Regions from separate parts of the Eubacterium ramulus genome, predicted to be linked through region 2. Evidence: predicted binding sites of a transcription regulator. Region 2 holds the regulator's gene; each other region holds the start of a gene.
The links. The regulator Rex, encoded in region 2, represses fermentation and respiration genes when NADH is low (regulators of the CRP and FNR family bind a similar motif). The targets are predictions, from matches to a motif close to ATTGTTAANNNNTTAACAAT.
Positions count from the first base shown of each region.

Region 1: ACIRUQ_RS02590 (acetyl-CoA C-acetyltransferase) is a predicted target of Rex. The motif match lies at 1,832-1,851, and genes of this name have one in related genera.
Region 3: gap (type I glyceraldehyde-3-phosphate dehydrogenase) is a predicted target of Rex. The motif match lies at 6,702-6,721, and genes of this name have one in related genera.

Region 1 covers NZ_CP173382.1:562,561-570,667, reverse strand. The annotation lists gene ACIRUQ_RS02595 (3-hydroxyacyl-CoA dehydrogenase family protein) at 1-256, opposite strand, end outside; gene ACIRUQ_RS02590 (acetyl-CoA C-acetyltransferase) at 490-1,677, opposite strand; gene carB (carbamoyl-phosphate synthase large subunit) at 2,269-5,472, opposite strand; gene ACIRUQ_RS02580 (carbamoyl phosphate synthase small subunit) at 5,472-6,542, opposite strand; gene serS (serine--tRNA ligase) at 6,899-8,107, opposite strand, start outside.
Region 2 covers NZ_CP173382.1:1,691,587-1,699,693, forward strand. The annotation lists gene alr (alanine racemase) at 1-877, opposite strand, end outside; gene ACIRUQ_RS08135 (bifunctional ADP-dependent NAD(P)H-hydrate dehydratase/NAD(P)H-hydrate epimerase) at 874-2,385, opposite strand; gene ACIRUQ_RS08140 (redox-sensing transcriptional repressor Rex) at 2,480-3,115, opposite strand; gene ACIRUQ_RS08145 (ABC-F family ATP-binding cassette domain-containing protein) at 3,203-5,119, opposite strand; gene ACIRUQ_RS08150 (NADP-dependent isocitrate dehydrogenase) at 5,315-6,526, opposite strand; gene ACIRUQ_RS08155 (GntR family transcriptional regulator) at 6,546-7,235, opposite strand; gene ACIRUQ_RS08160 (HMGL-like protein) at 7,253-8,107, opposite strand, start outside.
Region 3 covers NZ_CP173382.1:1,843,536-1,851,642, forward strand. The annotation lists gene ACIRUQ_RS08800 (MATE family efflux transporter) at 1-1,024, opposite strand, end outside; gene gpmI (2,3-bisphosphoglycerate-independent phosphoglycerate mutase) at 1,316-2,860, opposite strand; gene tpiA (triose-phosphate isomerase) at 3,018-3,770, opposite strand; gene ACIRUQ_RS08815 (phosphoglycerate kinase) at 4,052-5,263, opposite strand; gene gap (type I glyceraldehyde-3-phosphate dehydrogenase) at 5,530-6,543, opposite strand; gene ACIRUQ_RS08825 (histidinol-phosphatase HisJ family protein) at 7,024-7,824, shown strand; gene ACIRUQ_RS08830 (cysteine desulfurase family protein) at 7,870-8,107, opposite strand, start outside.

The sequences.
Region 1 (8,107 bases), 1.1 Mb from region 2:
CTTCAACTACTAAATCAGCATCTGTACAAATATCTTTTGTACCTGTGGTAATTTTAGCAAGGATTGCATCAGCTTTGTCCTGATCCATTTTGCCTTTTGCGATTCTTTTTTCGAATCCTTTTGCGATTTTTTTCTTGCCGTTTGCAGCAAACTCATCATTGATATCACATAAATATACTTCATAGCCTTCTGTCTGTGCAAAAGCCTGTGCGATACCTGATCCCATTGTTCCTGCTCCAATAATACCAACTTTCATGATATGTCCTCCTTAAAATGAAAATATATACTAACATGAAACATAGCGACTGCCATACCCAAACAATCTTGTCCATAGATTAGTCACACATATCTAATAATGTCTGTGCTTTGCCGTAACTATGTTAAATTACTAACAAAGCAATGTTTAAAATATCTCCGACACTTTCGCATGTCGCAATCATGCCGGAGATAAATCCGGATTTTTAAATCCTTTTAAAAATCAAATTTTAATTAAGCTTCTTTTTTAACGATTGTAGCACAACCCATTCCGCCACCGATACACAGAGTAGCAAGTCCGTATGTAACGTCTCTCTTCTGCATAGCATGAAGCAGTGTAACAAGGATACGGCATCCGGAAGCTCCTACCGGATGTCCCAGTGCGATAGCACCACCGTTTACATTTAAGATATCAGAGCTGAAGCCTAACTCTTTCTGTACTGCTACAGACTGAGCTGCAAATGCCTCATTTGCCTCGATCAGATCGATATCATCCATCTCAAGACCAGCGATCTTTAATGCTTTTCTTGTAGCCGGAACCGGTCCGATACCCATGATCTCCGGAGCGCATCCGGCAAGAGCACCTGCTACGAATGTAGCCATCGGTTTAACACCAAGTTCTTTTGCTTTTTCTTCGCTCATTACAACGATTGCTGCAGCACCATCATTGATACCGGAAGCATTACCTGCTGTAACAAGTCCGCCCTCTTTACCGGAGCAGCATTTTAATTTAGAAAGTGACTCAGCTGTTGTGCCAGGACGCGGTCCCTCATCTTTTGCGATCATAACAGTCTCTTTTTTCATTTTAACCGGAACAGGAACGATCTCATCATCAAATGCTCCGGACTCCTGAGCTGCTACTGCTTTCTGCTGGGAAACTGCTGCGAACTCATCCAGTTCTTCACGTGTTAATCCCCACTGATCACAAATATTCTCAGCTGTGATCATCATATGGTAGTTGTTGAATGCATCCCATAATGCATCATTTACCATTGTATCAATCATAGTTGCATTGTTCATTCTGTAACCAAAACGAGCTTTCTTTAATGCATATGGAGCCATAGACATATTCTCCATACCACCTGCTACAACGATATCAGCCTGTCCAGCCATGATCATGTTTGCAGCCTCGTTTACACATTTCAGACCGGATCCGCATACTACATTCAGTGTGAAAGCCGGAACCTCATTCGGGATACCTGCTTTGATAGATGCCTGACGAGCTACGTTCTGTCCCTGGGAAGCCTGGATAACACATCCCATCATAACCTCGTCAACCTGTTCCGGAGCAACGCCTGCTCTCTTTAATGCCTCTTTGATAACGATGGATCCTAATTCAACAGCCGGAGTATTTCCAAACTGTCCACCCATTTTACCGATTGCAGTACGGCAAGCGCCTGCTAATACAACTTTCTTTGCCATTTTTTTCTTCTCTCCTTCTTGACTTTTTAAATATACCTCTAGTAATTATGTTAAAAGAATAACGCTAGACAATATTATTTTAGCACTATCATCTAATTTTTGCAACGTCTCCTTCGTCATTTTTCCTAAAATTTAAAAAGGATTTTCGTACACTTTTGTCATTTTTTTAACATAGTCGAAAGGGTGAAAAGTCATCTAAAAGACTGTTATTTTTTTAACATAGTCTCCAAAAAAAATTAGGAACCGTACACCGAACCTCGGTTTCCGCTTTCCTATTTTCTTCTTCGATGGTTCCTCGCTCTTCTGGCTAAGGTCTTTGAAAAATCTTATGAGTTAACTTTAACACACGTATGCATACAATGCAATACCCACATACAGGTAATTAAATTTCTTCCCAGTTCCTACATTACCACAAAGTTATTGAAAAATCCAGTCTTTTTATAAAACTTTGACATTTTTTTCACAAAATCTTCATATTTTTTCCATAACTGAAAGGACGCCAGAAGTTAATTTTTCCTAAGCAAGCAATTGTTAGTTGCAAGGGTAAAATTAACTTCTGACGTCTTCTCTTCAAAATCTTAAAATTAAATATTAAAGATTCTTAACTGTCGCGATGTCGATCATCGTCATCTGATCATTTGCTGTCTCAAGGCTGAGTGCCAGCGCATTTGCCGTATCCATGGATGTCAGGCAGTGAACGCCTGTCTCAATGGCATTTCGGCGAATGAGGAATCCGTCTCTGGATTTATCACGTCCCTGTGTTGGAGTATCGATAACAAGGTCAATCTTGTGTCCGAGGATCAGATCCATAACATTTGGTGATTCCTGAGAAATTTTATTTACGCGTCGGGCATTTACACCGTGATCCTGCAGATATTTTGCAGTGCTTCTTGTGGCATAAATCGTATATCCCAGTGCTTCAAAACGTTTTGCAACGCCAACTGATTCTTCTTTATCCGAATCTTTGACGGTCATGATCATCCGTTTGTACTTCGGAAGCTGGATACCAGCACCGATAAATGCTTTGTACAGTGCTTCGTTGAAATTCTTGGCAATACCAAGACACTCGCCGGTAGATTTCATTTCCGGTCCAAGACTGATCTCCGCTCCACGCAGTTTCTCAAAGGAGAATACCGGCATCTTGATTGCAATATAATCTGCCTCCGGTGCCAGTCCCGGCTTGTATCCCATTCCTTTGATTGTCTCACCAAGGATCACTTTGGTTGCCAGATCTACGATCGGGATACCTGTTACTTTGCTGATATACGGTACGGTTCTGGAAGAACGCGGGTTTACTTCGATAACGTATACTTCCTCGTTCATTGCAATAAACTGGATATTGATCAGTCCTACAACATGAAGTGCTCTTGCCAGACGTTTTGTATATTCTACAATCGTCTCTTTTACATGATTGCTGATCGTCGGTGCCGGGTATACAGAAATACTGTCTCCGGAATGTACACCGGTACGCTCGATATGTTCCATAATACCCGGGATCAGGATATCTGTACCATCGCATACCGCATCAACCTCAATTTCTTTACCCATCAGGTATTTATCGATCAAGATTGGATGATCCTGTGCGATCTGATTAATGGTATCAATAAATTCTACGATTTCATCATCATTGAAGGCAATATGCATGCCCTGTCCGCCAAGTACATAAGAAGGACGAACAAGCACCGGATAACCTATGCGGTTTGCTGCCACTTTTGCTTCCTGAGCCGTATAAACAGTATCACCTGCTGCTCTCGGAATATTCGTCTTCTCCAGGATTTCATCAAAAAGTTCACGGTCTTCGGCTGCATCAACATCCTCTGCTTTTGTACCAAGAATCGGCACACCCATCTTCATCAGGCTTTCCGTCAACTTGATCGCAGTCTGTCCACCGAACTGTACAACTGCTCCATCCGGTTTCTCGATGTTTACAACATTCTCAACATCTTCCGGTGTCAGTGGTTCGAAATACAGCTTGTCTGCAATGTCAAAGTCAGTGGAAACCGTCTCAGGATTGTTATTAATAATAATGGTTTCATATCCGGCTTTGGAAAATGCCCATGTACAATGAACCGAACAGAAATCGAACTCGATACCCTGTCCGATACGGATCGGACCAGATCCAAGTACCAGCACTTTTTTCTTCTTTGCTGTTCCATCTGCCTCATTTTCACCGTCAAAACAGGAATAATAATATGGTGTGCTTGCCGCAAACTCAGCAGCACAAGTATCAACCATCTTGAAAGAAGCTGTGATACCGTTCTCATAACGCATATTTTTGATGTAGTCTTCGTCTTTACCTGTTAACTGAGCAATCACTTTATCCGGGAACTCAATACGTTTTGCTTCACGCAGCAGATCAACAGTCAGTGCTTCGCTGCGCAGACGACCTTCCATTTCAACCAGGATTGCAATTTTATCAATGAACCACTTGTCAATCTTTGTGATTTCATGGATGGTGTCATAGGAAACACCACGACGGCATGCCTCTGCAATAACCCAGATTCTTCTGTCATCTACCACTTTCAGACGCTCGATCAGTTTATCATAAGAAAGTGTCAGATATTCATCAGAAACAAGACTGTCCACATGCTGTTCAAGGGAACGGATGGCTTTCATCAGCGCACCTTCGAAGTTTGTACAGATACTCATAACCTCACCGGTTGCTTTCATCTGTGTAGTCAGTGTACGTTTTGCAGTGATAAATTTATCAAACGGCAGACGCGGGATCTTTACAACGCAATAATCCAACATCGGCTCGAAACTTACATAAGTTTTTCCTGTAATGGCATTTTTGATTTCATCCAGTGTATAGCCAAGTGCGATCTTTGCGGCAACTTTTGCAATCGGATATCCGGTTGCCTTGGAAGCCAGGGCGGAAGAACGGCTTACACGCGGGTTAACCTCGATGACACAGTATTCAAAGGAATCCGGATTCAACGCATACTGTACATTACATCCACCGGTGATGTTCAGCTCACTGATAATATTTAACGCAGAAGTACGCAGCATCTGGTATTCTTTGTCACCCAATGTCTGGGAAGGTGCTACTACGATAGAATCACCGGTATGCACACCAACCGGGTCGATATTCTCCATATTACATACGGTAATACAGTTTCCGTTGGCATCACGCATTACTTCGTACTCGATTTCTTTCCATCCGGCGATGCAGCGCTCAACCAGAACTTCTCCGACACGGCTCAGACGCAGACCATTACTCAGGATTTCAACTAATTCCTCTTCATTATGAGCAATACCACCGCCGCTTCCGCCTAAAGTGAAAGCCGGACGCAGTACAACCGGATAACCGATGGTATTTGTAAATTTAATACCATCCTCTACCGTATTTACAACCAGAGAAGCTGCACACGGCTCGCCGATTTTTTCCATGGTATCTTTGAACGCCTGACGATCCTCCGCACGGAAAATAGTCTCAGCTGTTGTACCAATGAGTTTTACACCGTTTTCTTCTAAAAATCCGGATTCTGCCAGCTCCATACCAAGGTTCAGACCAGCCTGTCCACCCAGAGTCGGAAGTACGCTGTCCGGTTTTTCTTTTAAAATAATCTGTTTTAACACATCAACGGTCAACGGCTCGATATAAACCTGATCCGCGATCTGTTTATCTGTCATGATGGTTGCCGGGTTGGAGTTTACCAGGCAAACTTCAACACCTTCCTCTTTCAGGGAACGGCATGCCTGTGTACCTGCATAATCAAACTCAGCAGCCTGTCCGATAACGATCGGACCGGAACCGATTACTAATACTTTTTTGATATCTGATCTCTTTGGCATTATTTCTGTCCTCCCATCATTTCAATAAACTTGTCAAACAGGTATCCGGAATCCTGTGGCCCAGGGCATGCTTCCGGATGGAACTGTACAGTAAAGATATTCTTTCCTGTATACTTGAGTCCTTCGTTGGTTCCGTCATTTACATTTGTAAACGCAGGAACTGCTACTGCTTGATCCAGACTGTCTGCATCCACCGCGTATCCATGGTTCTGGGATGAAATGTATACACGACCTGTCTCCAGATCTTTTACCGGATGATTGCCACCTCTATGGCCATATTTGAGTTTATAAGTATCTGCGCCGGTAGCTAATGCCATCAGCTGGTGTCCTAAGCAGATAGCAAAAATCGGTACTTCTGAATCATAAAGTTTTTTCACTTCTTTGATAATATCTGTGCAGGCTTTTGGATCTCCAGGGCCGTTAGAAAGCATAATTCCGTCCGGATCAGAAGAAAGAATCTCCTCAGCCGTTGTGTGTGCCGGATAAATCGTAACTTCACAGCCACGTTTGTGCAGGGACTGTGCAATATTGTTCTTTGCGCCAAAGTCCAGCAGTGCTACTTTATAGCCATCTGCTTTCAGCACTTTTTTCTCGCTGCAAGTCACCTTATCCACTACATTTCCTGTATTGTATACATGAAGCTGAGGCAAAATTTCATCCAGTTTGTAATTTTCATCTGTGGTGATCATACCATTCATAGTTCCTTTTTCACGCAGAATTTTTGTCAACGCTCTTGTATCAATTCCTGCGATTCCCGGAATATCATGTTCTTTCAAAAAATCCTGAATGGTTCCCTGGCAACGGAAGTTACTTGGAATTCTGGATAACTCTCTTACGATATATCCGTCCGGCCATGGCTGTGCAGACTCCATATCCGGTGTAACTCCATAATTTCCAATCAGCGGATACGTCATTACAACTGCCTGTCCCGCATAGGATGGATCTGTCAAAACCTCCAGATAACCAGTCATGGAAGTATTGAAGACGATCTCACTGATCACGCTCTTTGTCGAACCAATGCTTGTTCCGGTAAATACTGTACCGTCTTCCAGAATCAGAAATGCTTTCATTTATTCGCCCGTCCTTTCTCTTTTCTACAATATACACTTTGCATCCAAAAATGTTCTCACATTTTTGCTGCGAGATGCACGTCATGCAGCGCATGATAAATATCTCTGTCCATCTCTGTAATCTTACTACATTTTAACATGTATTTGCTGGCTTGTTGCAAAAAAAAAGAGGGAATTTTCTCTTTTTCTGTATATTTATACATTATTTATGCATAATATTCATTTTTCTGCCATATATACAAATTGTAGGTATTTTATCATAGTTTTTTCCTTTTTTCAACACTTACTTTCATGATTTCTCACTTAAGCAACAGCGGCAAGGCCCGACGTCATCGCCAGACCTTGCCGCTTCTTAATTACTCAATTTTTGTTTTTCCACCCATATATGGCTGTAATGCTTTCGGAATATTAACAGTTCCATCCGCATTTAAGTTATTCTCCAGAAATGCGATCAACATTCTTGGCGGAGCAACTACGGTATTATTCAATGTATGTGCCAGATATTTCTTACCATCAGCACCTTTTACACGGATTTTCAGTCGTCTTGCCTGAGCATCACCAAGATTTGAACAGCTTCCTACTTCGAAATATTTCTTCTGACGCGGAGACCATGCCTCAACATCAACAGATTTGACCTTCAGGTCAGCAAGGTCACCGGAACAGCACTCTAACGTACGAACCGGAATATCAAGACTGCGGAACAGATCTACCGTATTTTGCCATAATTTCTCATACCACATCATAGAATCTTCTGGTTTACATACAACGATCATTTCCTGTTTTTCAAACTGATGGATACGGTACACACCTCTCTCCTCGATACCATGAGCTCCTTTTTCTTTACGGAAACATGGAGAATAGCTGGTCAGAGTCTTTGGCAACTGCTCCTCATCGATCATCGTATCAATAAAGCTTCCGATCATGGAATGCTCGGAAGTACCGATCAGATACAGATCCTCGCCTTCAATCTTGTACATCATAGCATCCATCTCATCAAAACTCATAACACCGGTAACAACATTACTTCTGATCATGTATGGCGGAATGCAGTATGTGAATCCACGGTCAATCATAAAGTCACGGGCATAAGCCAGAACTGCTGAGTGCAAACGGGCAATATCCCCTTTCAGATAATAGAAACCGTTTCCGGCTACTTTTCTTGCACTGTCAAGATCAATACCATCAAATTTCTCCATGATTTCTGTGTGATACGGAATCTCGAAATCCGGAACAACCGGCTCACCGAAACGCTCAACTTCTACGTTCTCACTGTCATCTTTTCCAATCGGAACAGACGGATCAATGATATTTGGGATGGTCATCATGATTTTTTTGATTTTCTCCTGAAGCTCGCCTTCCTGTGCCTCAAGTTCTGTCAGACGCTCTGCATCTTTGGCAACCTGCTCTTTTAATGCCATAGCCTCTTCTTTTTTTCCCTGTCCCATCAGAGCACCAATCTGTTTGGAGATACGGTTTCTGTTGGCACGCAGATCATCCGCTTCCTGCTGAACTGTTCGGGATGATGCATCTAATTCGATTACTTCATCCACCAGACCAAGTTTGTG
Region 2 (8,107 bases):
GCGGATAACCGTCCGCATATCCTACCGGCACCGTTGCAATCCGCATCGGATGCTCCACCTCAAATGTTCCACCATAACTGATGATTCGTCCCGGTTCCAGTTCTTTGACATGCACCACATGACTTTTCAGGGAAAGCAATGGCTGTAAATCAATATTTTCTTTATTCACTTCATCCGACGGCCACAGACCATATAAAATAATGCCCGCCCGGACAATATCTTTGTTATATTCCGGCAGATCCACAATACCTGCACTATTTGATACATGGTGGACCGGAATAGACACCTGACGTTCCTTCAGCCAGGTGATCATCTGCTCATAAGCAGCCTCCTGTTTCTTTGTAAACGCTTTATCTGTTTCATCTGCCTTGGAAAAATGAGTAAAGATTCCTTCTATCATAATATGCGGCAGCTTTGCAATCTGTGCGATCTCATCTGCAGACTGCTCCGTCACCTGAAAACCGATACGGCTCATGCCGGTATCCAGTTTGATATGGATCTTACAGATCTTATCCTGTCTCATTGCTTCCTCAGACAGCTGTTTTGCACGTATCAGAGAAAAAACTGCCGGACGCAGATTTTCCTGTACGATCTGTGCATCGTATTCCGGAAACGTATAGCCCAGGATCAGAATCGGTTTTTTGATTCCGTTCGTATACAATTCCTCCGCTTCTTCCGGCGTTGCGACTGCGTAACCCCAGACATCCTCCCGTTTTTCCATGACTTCTGCAAGTGGAACGGCACCGTGCCCGTAACCATCTGCCTTCACCACGGCAATAATCTTCGTTTCCTTTCTGATACAGCGATGTATTTCATCCAAATTATGTGTTAATGCATCCAGATCAATGTCTGCACATATTCTCCGATATTCTTTCATTGTCTTTTTGTGTCCTCCTGTTTCCGCAACACATCCATAAGTCCATCCACAATATCACTGGCCATCATAGCACAATGTCCCACACGTTCTGCCGCTGCATCTCCTGCCAGTCCATGGATAAAGACACCAAGGGCTGCCGCCAGATATATATCCAGCTTCTGCGCCAGAAGCGCTCCGACCACACCGCTGAGCACATCTCCGGCTCCGGCTGTTGCCATACCGTGATTGCCGCTGACATTAATATAACTTTGTCCATCCGGCTGTGCTGTGATCGTTCTTGCATCTTTTAAAACTACAGTAATCTGATGCTCCATTGCAAACTCCTGTGCTGTCTGTACCAGCCGGTCCCTGATTTCAGTGATTGGCCGGCCGGTCAGTCTCGCCATCTCGCCCAGATGCGGTGTGATCACCAGAGGAGACTGTACCAGTTTCCACCAGTCCGGATGCTTTGAGAGAAGATTCAGGGCATCCGCATCACACAGACAAGGAACCTGTATCCGTTTTAACAATTCATACAACATGCGTTCCGACAAATCCGACTGACTGATTCCGGGACCTGCCACTACAGCATCTGCCCAGTGCAATTGTGTTTCTACAAATTTTACCACATCTGTCCCGTTATTGTAAACTGCCAGAACTGCCTCCGGCACCTGTTCCTGCAAAATTATCCGGTTTTCTTCCACCGTTGCCACCCTTACCAGACCACAGCCCATGCGATAAGCTGCTTTTGCCGCAAAAACAGCTGCTCCTGCCATCTGCTTCGATCCCGCCAAAATCAATAATTTTCCGTAGCTTCCCTTATTCGAACGGTTCACACGCCGCGGCAATCGTTTCAGATCCGATGTCTCCAGCACCTTCAGTTCCGGTTTGATCTCATACAAACTCTGCTCATCGATGCCAATATCTGCCACTTTCAGCTCACCAGTATATTCTGCTCCCGGATACAACAGCTGACCGGCTTTGATAAATCCAAAGGTCACCGTCAGATCTGCTACAAACGCTGTTCCCATAACAGCACCGGTATCAGCAGAAATGCCGGATGCGATATCCACTGCCACTTTATATCCATCCTGTTCCGTCATTTTCTGAAGAATTTCTGCATATTTTCCCGTTACCTCACGGCTGAGCCCGATGCCAAACAAAGCATCTACGATCACGTCCACGATGTCTTTTGGATACTCATCAGAAATTTCCACTCCATACTGTTCTGCAATAAACATCTGCCGTTTTGTTTCCTCCGTCGCTTTTTCCCGGTTTCCGGCAAAATAAATTGTCACATTGTATCCCTTCAGATAAAGCAACCGTGCAACCGCCACGCCATCTCCTCCGTTGTTCCCGGACCCGCATACTACCAGCACTTTTGTCGCCGGATTTGGATAACGCTTTACAATCTCCTGCATCGTTGCCAGGGCAGCCCGCTCCATCAGAACTGCTGAGAGCATTCCCCGTCGCCGCATCGTATTTTCATCACACTGCTTCATTTCACGACTGTTCAAAATATATTTCATGACAGTTCCTTCCCTTCTATAACAAAACGCAATTTCCTATCATCATATGCTAAAAGCGCCCTGTCCTTACAACAAAGCGCTTTTTATTCCCTACCTATTTATCATCCTGCCTGCGAACAATGTTATAAGACAGCTGCATTAAACTGTCCGATAAATGAACATTTTCTACAACGACATCATCTGGAAGTTCCAAATCCAGATGTGCAAAATTCCAGATCGCATGGATGCCAAGTTCTACCAGCTTTTCCGCTGCCTGTTCTGCTTTTTCCTTCGGAAGTGTCAGAACTGCAATATCCACACGCTGTGTCTTTAAAAACTCCGGAAGTTCATCCATCATATGTATCTCAATTCCACGTACTGACAATCCAGCCAATGCCGGATTTACATCAAATAATCCTGTGATCACAAATCCACGTTTTTCAAATTTTACATAATTTGCCAGTGCCTGTCCCATATTACCGGCTCCGACAACAATAATATTATGCTGTCTGTCAAGACCAAGAATCTTACCGATTTCCTCATACAGATACTGTACATTATAACCATATCCTTGCTGACCAAATCCGCCAAAATTATTCAGATCCTGCCGAATCTGTGATGCTGTAACTTTCATGCGGACACTGAGTTCATTGGATGAAATCCGTTCGACTCCATCATCCAATAATTCTCCCAGATATCGATAATATCGAGGCATGCGCCGTATGACAGCCTGTGAAATTTCCTTCTGCATTGTTTCTATACTCCTTCAACCATCTGCAACGTTCTGCAGTTATCTATGGTTATTATATACAGTTCATTTCTTTTTGTCAATTTTTTATCAATCCGATGCAAGTGCTTCCCACTCTTCATACAGACCATCCAGTTTTTCCTGGACTTCCACCTGCTCACTGTGCAGTTTTCCTAGTTTGGCTGAATTAGTAGCCACCGCCGGATCCTGGAACTGTTCCTCCAGCTCCGACAGTTTTTCCTCCAGAGATTCAATTTCTTCCTCAATCTTTTTCACACGGTTCTGGATTTTGCGCTTTTTGGCCTGCTCTTCTTTCTGAGACTGCCAGTCTGTTTTCCCCTCAGAAACATCTTCTTTCACAACTTCCACCGTCTCACCGGTATTCAGATAGGCCCGTTCATTTGTTTCTTTTTTCTCCAGATAATAATCATAATTGCCAATGTAATTGACAATCTTCTGCTCTGTCAGATTCAGAATCCGGGTCGCTGTCCGGTTAATAAAATAACGGTCATGAGATACAAACAACACCGTTCCCTCATAACGGTTCAGAGCCGATTCCAGAATCTCTTTGGAAGCGATATCCAGATGATTCGTAGGCTCATCCAAAATCAGGAAGTTTGCCTCAGAGAGCATCAGTTTTGCCAGTGACAGACGACCGCGCTCACCACCACTTAAATCACTGACCCTTTTAAACACATCGTCCTCGGTAAATAAAAATGCAGCAAGAATATTTCGAATCCTGGTCTGGGTCAGTTTTGGATAATCGTCCGCAATCTCCTCCATCAATGTCTTCTCCATATGAAGAACCTGCTGCTCCTGGTCGTAATATCCGATTTTCACATTCGTTCCCAGTGTGAATGAACCTGCATCTGCATCCACTTTTTCATTTAATATTTTTAAAATCGTTGTTTTTCCGGTTCCGTTCTGACCGATGAGAGCCACCCGTTCGCCACGCTTGATTTCAAAAGAAATGTCCTGAAACAGTTTCTTTTGATCATAAGCTTTGGACAGACCTTCCACCCGCAGTACATCGTTTCCGCTAATAACAGAAGGAGTCAGTGTCATATGCATCTCAGATTTTTCTTCCTGCGGTTTTTCTAGTACATCTATTTTTGCCAGCTGTTTTTCACGACTCTCCGCACGCTTTATCGATTTTTCACGATTGAAAGATTTCAATTTTTCGATAACTGCTTCCTGATGTTTGATTTCCCGCTGCTGATTGTAATAGGCACGCAGTGCTTCCTCCCGGGCAAATGCTGCTTTCTTCGCATACTCCGTATAATTGCCGTCAAAAACCGCAGATTTATGCATACTGATCTCCACTACTTTTGTGACAATCCGATCCAGAAAATACCGGTCATGGGCAACAATCACAACAGCACCTTTGTAATTCATCAGAAATGTCTCCAGCCACTGAATAGATTCGATATCCAGGTGGTTCGTCGGCTCATCCAACAGGATGATATCTGGATGAGTCACCAGCAGACGCGCCAGAGACACACGTGTCTTCTGTCCACCGGACAGTTCGTTGCAGTGTTTCTCAAAATCATTCTCGGAAAATCCAAGACCTTTTAACACACCGGAAACCTCACTGCGGTATGAATAACCATCCCTGGCTTCAAACTCATGCAGCAGCTTATGGTAGCTCTCCATATAAGATTCCATCTCTTCTTTTGATACAGACTGCATTCCTTCTTCCAGTTCACGGATTTTCTGCTCCATATCAATGAGCTGGCGTTTTCCTTCCAGTACTGTCTCATAGATTGTCCGTGCATCGTCCATATCCTGATGCTGTGCCAGATACCCCAGTGTCTTTCCTTTTGCCAGGGTCACCGTACCTTCATCCGCCGGCAGTTCCCCAACAATAATTTTCAACAGCGTGGATTTTCCGGCACCGTTGATTCCTACAATCGCCACTTTTTCCTGATCTTCCACATGAAAACTCACATTTCGGATCACCGGTTCCACACCAAATGATTTGCTGATATTTTGACATGCTAAAATCATATATTTTCTTCCTCACCTTAAAAATGGAATCCTGCAGTCCGCAGGATTCCTGTTTTTCATTTTTCTTTATCGAATCAGTGTCCATTTATGCCGGATAGATCTGAGTCTTTCTGTTCTATCTGACTCTGAACCATGCTTTGTATTTGGCAGCTTGCAGAATCAGCGATTAAAGCAGCACTGCTTTTTGTGTACTTCTTATGCGTACAGTTTCTCCAGTGTCTCACGAATTGCTTTGATAAAATCAAGGCTGTTCAATACAACCGGGTTTTCTAATTCTGTAATTAATGCCAAATCTTTTGTCATTTTACCAGATTCTATTGTATCAATACAAGCTTTTTCCAGATTATCTGCAAATTTTACTAATTCCGGCAGACGATCCAGTTCTCCACGTTTGCGCAATGCACCGGTCCATGCAAAAATCGTTGCTACAGAGTTGGTAGATGTCTCCTCGCCAGCCAGATGTTTGTAATAATGTCTCATAACGGTTCCGTGTGCAGCTTCATACTCGTATACGCCACTTGGGGAAACCAGTACAGAAGTCATCATAGCCAGAGATCCGCATGCAGAGGAGATCATATCACTCATAACATCACCGTCATAGTTTTTGCAGGCCCAGATAAATCCGCCTTCCGCTTTCATGACACGGGCAACCGCATCATCGATCAGTGTGTAGAAATACTCGATGCCTGCAGCCTCAAATTTTTCTTTGTACTCTGCATCATAGATATCCTGGAAAATATCTTTGAATGTATGGTCGTATTTTTTGGAAATCGTATCTTTTGTTGCAAACCAGAGATCCTGCTTCAAATCCAGTGCGTAGTTGAAGCAGCTTCTTGCAAAACTCTCGATGGATTTGCAGATATTATGCTGTCCCTGAACGACACCTGCACCTGTAAAGTTGTGTACAAGTTCTCTTACCTCAGTTCCGTCCTCAGCAGTATAAACCAGTTCAACTTTTCCCGGTCCCGGGATCTTCATCTCAGAAGCTTTGTATACATCACCGTAAGCGTGACGGGCAATGGTGATCGGTTTTTTCCAGTTCTTTACGCATGGCTCAATGCCTTTTACCTTGATTGGTGTACGAAAAACTGTTCCATCAAGGATCGCACGAATGGTTCCGTTCGGGCTCTTCCACATTTCTTTTAAATTATACTCTTTTACGCGGGCTGCATTTGGTGTGATAGTTGCACATTTTACAGCTACACCGTATTTCTGTGTGGCATAAGCAGAATCGAAAGTTACCTTGTCGTCTGTTTCATTTCTGTACTCCAGTCCCAGATCGTAATACTCTGTCTTCAGATCTACAAATGGAAGTAATAACTCGTCTTTGATATATTGCCAGAGAATTCTGGTCATTTCGTCTCCATCCATTTCAACTAACGGTGTGGTCATTTTAATTTTTTCCATGGTAATTATCCTCCGATCCTTATTTCCCGTTTTTCTGATTCTCTACACTTGATTCCTGCAGCAGATTATCCCAGCCACAGTGATCGATATTTTCAATGGTTCTCATGATATGTTGATTTGCCAGCATTTGTGCTTTCTCCGGATCATGATCATGAATGGCCTGTGCGATCATCCGGTGCTCATCATTTGATTTTTCCGAACGCTCCTTTGACTTTAATGTCATCTTGCGTACCCGCTGCACATAATTATGAAAATCTGTCAGTACCCCGGCCAGCACTTTGCTTCCGGATGCCTGATATAATGTCTCATGAAACTTATTATCCAATTCAAATACCTGACTGCTATGTCCCTTCGACACATGAAACTCTGTCAGGTATACAATTTCTTCCAGTTCCTCAATCTGCTCCGGAGTGGCTTTTTTCGCTGCCCACTTGGCACACAAACCTTCCATCACAGATCGTATCTCATAAATATCATTCAGATCTTCCTTGGAAAATCCGGTCACATGTGCGCCTTTGTTCGGTGTGATAGTCACCAGCCCCTGAAGTTCCAGCTGACGCAATGCCTCACGTACCGGAGTCCGGCTGACCCCCAGCTCATCGCCTATCGTTTTTTCCTTCAATTCCTCATCCACTGCATATTTGCCGGACAAAATGTCTTCCTGCAGTTTATGAAATACTTTTTCACTAAGCGAATGGTTATCTCCCATCCTGTTTTGCCCCCTTATTATAAAATAATACCCAGTTCCTGGCAACACTCTGTAATTTTAACAACCAGCTCGTTATCTGTCAGAACAGTTACACGGCCTTCATCATACTGCTCATCTACCCAGTCTTTCAGTTTATGCACCAATTCTGAGTTTTTGTCCAGATGACGCTCCTGCGGCAGTCTGTAATAGCTGTTGATCCAGTGTGCGATTCCAGCCAGACCGGAAGTATTGGAAATAGATACCAGTGCCGGTCTCTTTAAGAATTTTTCTGTATCAAAAATATTGTAGATTTCTTCGTTTTTCAGCAATCCGTCTGCATGGATTCCGGCTCTTGTTACATTGAAGTTCTTGCCGGCAAACGGTGTTCTGCTCGGAAGTGTGTAATCCAGATCCTTTTCAAAATAATCAACCAGGTCTGTGATCACCGTAGTATCCATGCCATCCAGTGTTCCTTTCAGCTGTGCATACTCAAATACCATTGCTTCCAGTGGTGTGTTACCGGTACGCTCTCCGATACCAAACAGAGAACAGTTGACACCACAGGCACCATACAGCCATGCTGTGGTAGAATTGGTAACCGCTTTATAAAAATCATTGTGTCCATGCCACTCAATCAGTTCAGACGGTACACCGGCATGTGTGGTCAGACCGTAAATGATACCCGGTACGCTTCGCGGAATAACAGCACCCGGGAAGTTAACGCCATATCCCATCGTATCGCAGGCACGCACTTTGATCGGAATCTTGTATTCATCCATCAGTTTCATCAGTTCCACACAAAACGGAATCACAAATCCGTAAATATCAGATCTTGTGATATCTTCCAAATGACAACGTGGGCTGATACCTGTCTCCAGACATTCACGGATGAC
Region 3 (8,107 bases), 150 kb from region 2:
GTTTTCCCGGAATTGTCAGGCACAGGATCATGCCTGCTGTCATAATGCAAATATTCAAGAGCAATGTCAGGCGGTACAGCTGCTCCACACGTCTATGCTCTCCTGCACCATAGTTGTAGCCGATCAGTGGGCGCATCCCCTGAATAATTCCGTTAGCCGGCATGTATAAGAACGTTTGCAGTTTATAATAAATACCAAGCACCAATACATATGTCTGGGAAAATGCTGCCAGAATCGCATTCAGCGCTGTGGTCAATACAGAGGTCAACGCCATATTCAAAATAGCCGGCACACCGATACTGTAGAGCCGCTTCGCCACTTCCCTGGTCAAATGCAAATATTCCCGGCGGAAGGCCACCCGCTTTGGTCTTTTCAGATATGCAGCTATATAAATCACAATCGGTACACACTGTCCGAATCCGGTTGCCAGTGCAGCTCCTGCAATTCCAAGTTCCGGAAATGGTCCGATGCCGAAAATAATCATCGGATCCAGTATAATATTCAGGACACATCCGATCAGCAGGCTTATCATGGTGATTTTCATATTTCCAATCGCCTGATTCATTTTTTCAAAAGTCAGATTCACACTAAGAATAACAGAAAAAGAAAATACAATCGTTGCATAACGTACCCCCAATGCGATCACATTTGCATCTGTGGTAAATAATCTCAAAAAATACGGAATGCCGATGATACATAAAATCATCATGACAATCCCGTGGATCACTGCCAGCACCATCCCCTGTGTCAGTGCCTCATCTGCTTTGTCTCTTCTTCCCGCGCCAAGATACTGGGCGATCATAGCATTAATACCTACACCAAAACCAATCGCCACTGCATTAATAAAGTTCTGAATCGGAAATACCAGAGAGAGTGCCGTCATGGCATCCTCACTGATCTTTGCCACAAAATAACTGTCTACAATATTGTAAAGTGAGTTTACCGCCATAGAAATGACCATCGGAAGGGACATCGACAACAATAGCGGGAAAATCGGTTTTTCTTTCATAAATGTTTCGTTCAATTGCTTATACTCCTTCTACCAGAAATTCAAGTCGAACGCACGTGAGACCTGGTGCGTGATTCTGGTCAGCGAAAGCTGACATATTCTTCTCAGAATCACTGCACATACTCGCGGAGCGTTTATCTCAGTCGGAGATTGAACTCCCACTGAGAAAGATTTGTTATTACTCACCATTTGCAGAAATGGGAGTCTCAACTCGGACTGAGATAAAAAATGCCACACGACAGTACAAGAATACTGTCGTGTGGCGAAAGGGCTTACTCGCGGAAAATCCACAAATTACTTTGGTATTTATTTTTTGATCAATAAACTGTGACCGGTCATTTCCTCCGGCTGTTTTAATCCCATCAGTTCAATCAATGTCGGAGCGATATCAGCCAGACATCCTCCCTCTGCCAGTCCGTAAGCCGGATCTGCATTTACCAGAATAAACGGTACCGGATTTGTTGTATGAGCAGTATGCGGATTTCCGCTTGTATAGTCGATCATCTGCTCTGCATTTCCATGATCAGCGCAGATAAACAGGATTCCATCTACATCTTTGACTGCCTGTACAGCATCACCTACCAGGCTGTCCACACGCTCTACGGCTGCAACAGCTGCCGGGATCACACCGGTATGACCTACCATATCCGGGTTCGCAAAGTTAATGATGATCACATCATACTTGTCGGATTTGATTGCCTCTACCAGATCCATGCCTACTTCTGGAGCACTCATCTCCGGTTTCAGATCATAAGTTGCAACATCTTTCGGAGACGCAACCAGCAGACGTGCCTCATCTGTATTTGGTTCTTCTACACCACCGTTAAAGAAGAAGGTAACGTGTGCATATTTCTCTGTCTCTGCCAGACGGAGCTGTTTTTTACCCTGTGCTGCGAGGAACTCACCAAAGGTATTTTTGATGGATTCTTTCTCAAATGCAATGATCTTGTTTGGAATTGTCTCATCATAATCTTTGAAGCATACATAGGTCAGCGGAATAAACGGACGTTCAAATCCGGTAAATGCATCGTCACAGAATGCTCTGGTGATCTCACGGGCACGATCCGGACGGAAGTTAAAGAAAATAACGGAATCATTTTCTTTTACAACAGAAACCGGTTTGCCAGCTTCATCCGTGATAACCGTCGGAAGTACAAACTCATCTGTCACACCGTCTGCATAAGAAGTTTCCATTGCTTTCACTGCATCCGTTGCCTGTACACCGGTTCCGGATACCAGGGAATCATATGCCTTCTGGATACGATCCCAGTTATTATCACGATCCATTGCATAATAACGACCGGAAATGGATGCAATCTTACCTACACCAATTTCCTGCATTTTTGCTTCCAGCTGTTCAATATAATCTTTTCCGGAAGCAGGCGGTGTATCACGGCCGTCCAAAAATGCATGTACATATACGTTTGTCAAACCATGTTTTTTTGCCATCTCAAGCAGACCGTACAGATGTGTGATATGGCTGTGTACACCACCATCAGATAACAGTCCCCACAGATGCAGGTCTGAATTGTTTTTTTTGCAATTTTCAATCGCAGTCAGTAATCCCTTGTTTTCAAAGAAATCACCATCCTCGATTGCTTTTGTGATTCTGGTCAGATCCTGGTAAATGATTCGGCCTGCGCCGATATTCATATGTCCAACCTCAGAGTTTCCCATCTGACCATCTGGCAAACCAACTGCCAGACCGGATGCGGCACCTTTTACAAACGGATAATCTTTCATCAAATTGTCCATCACCGGAGTTTTAGCCATTGCGATAGCATTTCCTTCCGGATTGTCATTTAAACCATATCCATCTAAAACCATTAATACGACTGGTCTTTTACTCATGTTTTCCTCCAAAAAATCTGTATCATTGAACTCCTGTCAAAATGTTAGTTTCACAACATCTTCATGCGGACAGGAACATCCATTTAGTTTAAGATAAATTCAGAGCCAAACGGTCTTGCGGATGGCTCTGAATTGTAAAAGCATTGTTAATATTATCTTATTTATTATAGTTTACGATTTTGCCGAAGTCAGCTTTCAGAGAAGCGCCGCCTACCAGACCACCATCGATGTCCGGTTTTGCAAATAACTCAGCTGCATTTCCTGCGTTTACAGATCCACCGTACTGGATGCGAATTGCTTCTGCAGTTGCCTCATCATAAACTTCAGCGATGCATGCACGGATTGCGCCGCATACTTCCTCTGCCTGATCAGAAGTAGCTGTCTCACCGGTTCCGATTGCCCAGATTGGCTCGTAAGCGATCACTGCTGTTTTTGCCTGATCTGCTGTTACGTTCTGGAATGCGATCTTGATCTGCATACGGATCCAGTCAAGGTAGATTCCCTGTTTTCTCTGTGTCAGAGTCTCACCACAGCAGATGATCGGTGTGATACCATGCTCAAAAGCTTTCAGAACTTTTTTGTTTACAGTCTCATCTGTCTCTGCAAAATACTCTCTTCTCTCAGAATGTCCAAGAACAACGTATTTTACACCTGCGTCAACTAACATATTCGGGGAAATTTCACCTGTATAAGCGCCACTTTCCTCAAAATACATGTTCTCTGCACCAATGCAGATGTTGCTGTCTTTTGCAGCAATCATAGCCGGGATGATATCGATAGCCGGTACACAGAATACTACATCTACATCTTCATTCGCTACTAACGGTTTTAACTCATTCACCAGAGCAACTGCCTCGCTCGGTGTTTTGTTCATTTTCCAGTTACCTGCGATAATTTTTCTTCTAGCCATTTCGCTTTTTCTCCTTACATATAATTTTTCAAAAATTCCAGATATGGAATCAGTGCAAGGCAGATGAGACGCAGACGTACATAGAGGTACGTCAAATTCTCATCTAACAAAGCAATTATTTCATATATGGGATTAATATATAATTTTTTCAGAAATTCAATTACTACAAAAACTCCAAAAAATTCCAGATATGGAATCAGTGCAAGGCAGATGAGACGCAGACGTACATAGAGGTACGTCAAGTCTCATCTAACGAAGCAATTATTTCATATATGGGATTTTTACTTGTCGTTTGCTGCTGCTACGCCAGGCAGTTCCTTTCCTTCAAGGAATTCCAGAGAAGCTCCGCCACCTGTGGAAATATGTGTCATCTTGTCACCAAATCCAAGCTGGTTTACAGCTGCTGCGGAATCACCGCCACCGATGATTGTTGTAGCATCTGTCTCTGCCAGAGATTTTGCAACTGCAATGGTACCTTTTGCAAGGATTGGGTTCTCGAATACGCCCATCGGTCCGTTCCATACAACTGTTTTTGCGGATTTTACTGCATCTGCATATAACTCAGCTGTTTTTGTTCCGATATCAAGACCTTCTTTGTCAGCCGGAATTGCATCAGATGCAACAACTTCTACTGCGATCTCTGCATCAATCGGATTCGGGAAACCATCTGCGATTGTAGTATCGATTGGGAGAAGTAATTTCTTGCCAAGTTTCTCAGCTTTGTCCATCATCTCTTTGCAGTAATCGATCTTTGTATCATCTACCAAAGAGTTTCCTACTTCATATCCTTTTGCTTTCAGGAATGTAAATGCCATACCACCACCGATGATCAGGGTATCACATTTTTCAAGCAGGTTGGAGATTACGTTTAATTTATCTGCTACTTTTGCACCGCCAAGAATTGCCACGAACGGTCTTTCCGGTGTATTTACTGCGTTTCCGAGGAAATCGATCTCTTTCTGCATTAAGTAACCAACAACAGCAGTATCAACCAAACCTGCAACACCTACGTTGGAGCAGTGTGCTCTGTGAGCGGTTCCAAATGCGTCATTTACAAATACATCACAGATGGAAGCAAGGTCTTTGGAAAAAGCTTCTCCGTTTTTTGTCTCTTCCGGTCTGAAACGAGTATTCTCAAGAAGGATTACATCGCCATCCTTCATAGCCTCTACTGCTGCTTTTGCGTTCGGTCCTACAACTTCCGGATCAGCTGCAAATTTTACTTCCTGTCCTAACAGTTCGGATAAACGTACTGCAACCGGTGCAAGCGTTTTTGTTTTTTTATCTTCCTCTGTTTTTACTTTGCCAAGGTGAGAGCAGAGAATTACTTTGCCTCCGTCAGCAATCAGTTTTTTGATGGTAGGAAGAGCTGCAACGAGACGGTTCTCGTCTGTGATCTTGCCATCTTTTAACGGTACGTTGAAGTCGCATCTGCAAAGAACTCTAAGTCCTTTTACGTTAATATCATCTACTGTTTTTTTATTTAATCCCATGATATTGTCTCCTTATCCTGTTTATATACTTAATTTAGGAAATCTATAAAGATCAAGAAAATATGCATGTCTAATTGAACCTTGTTTGTAACTGATCTATGCATACTTTTCTTATTGCACCGAGCATATGCGAAGCAATTTTCATCTTATGCGTGTGCGCATTTCTAATGGCTCTGCTTTTGATTTGCAACACAAATCAAAAACAGAGTCCGGTCCAAAAGACCGGACCCTGCAGTGAGTCTTTGTTATACTTTATAGAGTGTTGATTATGCTAACTCTGCGAAGTATTTGATTGTACGAACCATCTGGCTTGTATAGCTGTTCTCATTATCATACCATGAAACAACCTGAACCTGAGTTGTTCCGTTGTCTAACGGAAGAACCATTGTCTGAGTTGCATCGAAGAGAGAACCATATGTCATTCCTACGATATCGGAAGAAACGATCTCATCTACGTTGTAGCCAAAGGACTCGTTAGAAGCTGCTTTCATAGCTGCGTTGATCTCATCAACTGTTACGTTGCCTTCAACAACTGCGTTTAAGATTGTTGTAGAACCTGTCGGGGTCGGTACACGCTGAGCAGCTCCGATTAATTTACCGGATAACTCTGGGATTACCAGACCGATTGCTTTTGCAGCACCTGTGCTGTTTGGAACGATGTTAACTGCTGCAGCACGGCTTCTTCTTAAATCGCCTTTTCTCTGTGGTCCGTCAAGTGTCATCTGATCGCCTGTATAAGCGTGGATTGTGCACATGATACCGGATTTGATCTTAACAAGGTCGTTTAATGCCTTTGTCATCGGAGCAAGGCAGTTTGTTGTACAGGAAGCTGCGGAAATAATTGTATCTTCTTTTGTTAATACATCATGGTTTACATTGTAAACAACGGTAGGAAGGTCGTTTCCAGCCGGAGCGGAAATAACAACTTTCTTAGCACCTGCATTGATATGAGCCTGTGCTTTCTCTTTGGATGTATAGAATCCGGAACACTCTAAAACTACGTCTACGTCTAAAGCACCCCATGGGCAATTATTTGCATCTGGCTCTTTGTAGATTTTGATTTCTTTTCCATCAACTGTGATAGAATCTTCTCCAGCAGAAACTGTATCAGCTTTTGCATATTTACCCTGAGAAGAGTCATATTTTAATAAATGAGCAAGCATTTTCGGGCTTGTAAGATCGTTGATTGCTACGATTTCATATCCCTCTGCACCAAACATCTGTCTGAAAGCAAGACGTCCAATACGTCCAAATCCATTAATTGCTACTTTTACTGCCATTTTTTCATTCCTCCTAGAATTAAAATGTATCCGGATCATCCGGTGGTTTATTTTTGGATGTCTCAACTGTTGTCTGTTCATTGATGTCTCATCCAATCTGCTTATATTTTAACGAATATGACTGAGTTTTTCAATAGTTTTCAACCGCTTATTTTAACTTTGTTAATTTTTTCACCATCTTGTTTCTTTTTTTCTCTTTTTTTAGCAATTTGTACAAGTTTTACAGATGTTTTTTCACCAGTTTTGATATTATAGTCCAAGTCTCACTATGTGTTTTTGTAGTAATTGCATAAAACTTTTTCCTTTTTTTAGAATTTCGATCATTTTTCCTATTCAAAATGCACGGATTGGATTGACAAAAATGTACTGCTGTGCTTATCATAGTTTCAGGAAACCGCATAACCACGCTGTTTTTCAAAGTTTATATTTTGCACAATATATAATATAAGCCTTATATCACCCTTGAAAGGAGACATTTTCATGCTTTGGGATACACATATGCACACTCATTTTTCCGGTGACAGCAACGCCGATCCTGCTGCTATGGCACGTTCCGCCATCGAAAAAAATCTGGCTGGGATCTGCATTACCGATCACCTTGACTATGATTACCCGGATGAACCGGATTTATTCACCATTGATTTTCCTCAATATGAAAAAGGAATCCGGCAGCTGCAGGCTGATTTTTCTGATTCCTTGAACATCAACTTCGGTATTGAACTGGGATTGCAGCCGCATCTGGCGAAGAAGCACCATGAAATACTACAGGAAATGGATTTTGATTTTGTCATCGGATCCTCCCATGTGGTGCACGGCCTCGATCCATATTATCCGGCTTATTATGAAGGACGCAGCGAGCATGCCGCTTATCTGGAATATTTTGAATCCATTCTGGAAAACATCGCTGCCTTTCATGAATTTGATGTATACGGTCACATTGACTATGTGGTTCGTTACGGACCGGAAAAGAACAAAAATTACAGTTATGACAAATACAAAGATGTCATTGACGAGATCCTGCGGCAGCTTATCGCTCACGGTAAGGGTATCGAGCTGAATATGGCCGGATTCAAATATGGTCTCGGGCACCCAAACCCAACGGAAGAAATCCTGCACCGGTATCGGGAGCTGGGAGGTGAGATCATCACCATCGGTGCTGACGGACATGCCCCAGATCAGATTGCCTGGGATTTCGACAAAGTACCACAGCTGCTGAAAGCGGCCGGCTTTGACTACTTTACGGTCTTCACGAAAAGAAAACCGGAATTTCTTCCGGTTTAAATTCAAGTCGAACGCACGTGAGATTTGGGCGTTTTAACACCCAAATCATTTTTTAAAGTCCCTCAATTTTTTTACGCATTGTTTTAACACCTCAACGGTATCGTCCAATTCTTCCGGTGTATTCTGGATACCCAGGGTAAAACGGATAGCCTCATATGCCTGATGTCCGGCATTTCCGATGGCAAGCTGTACATGAGAAGCCTTTTGTTCCCCGGTGGAACATGCAGAAGCGGATGATACACAGATGCCTTCCAGATCCAGCAATGCCACTACCGCCGGACCG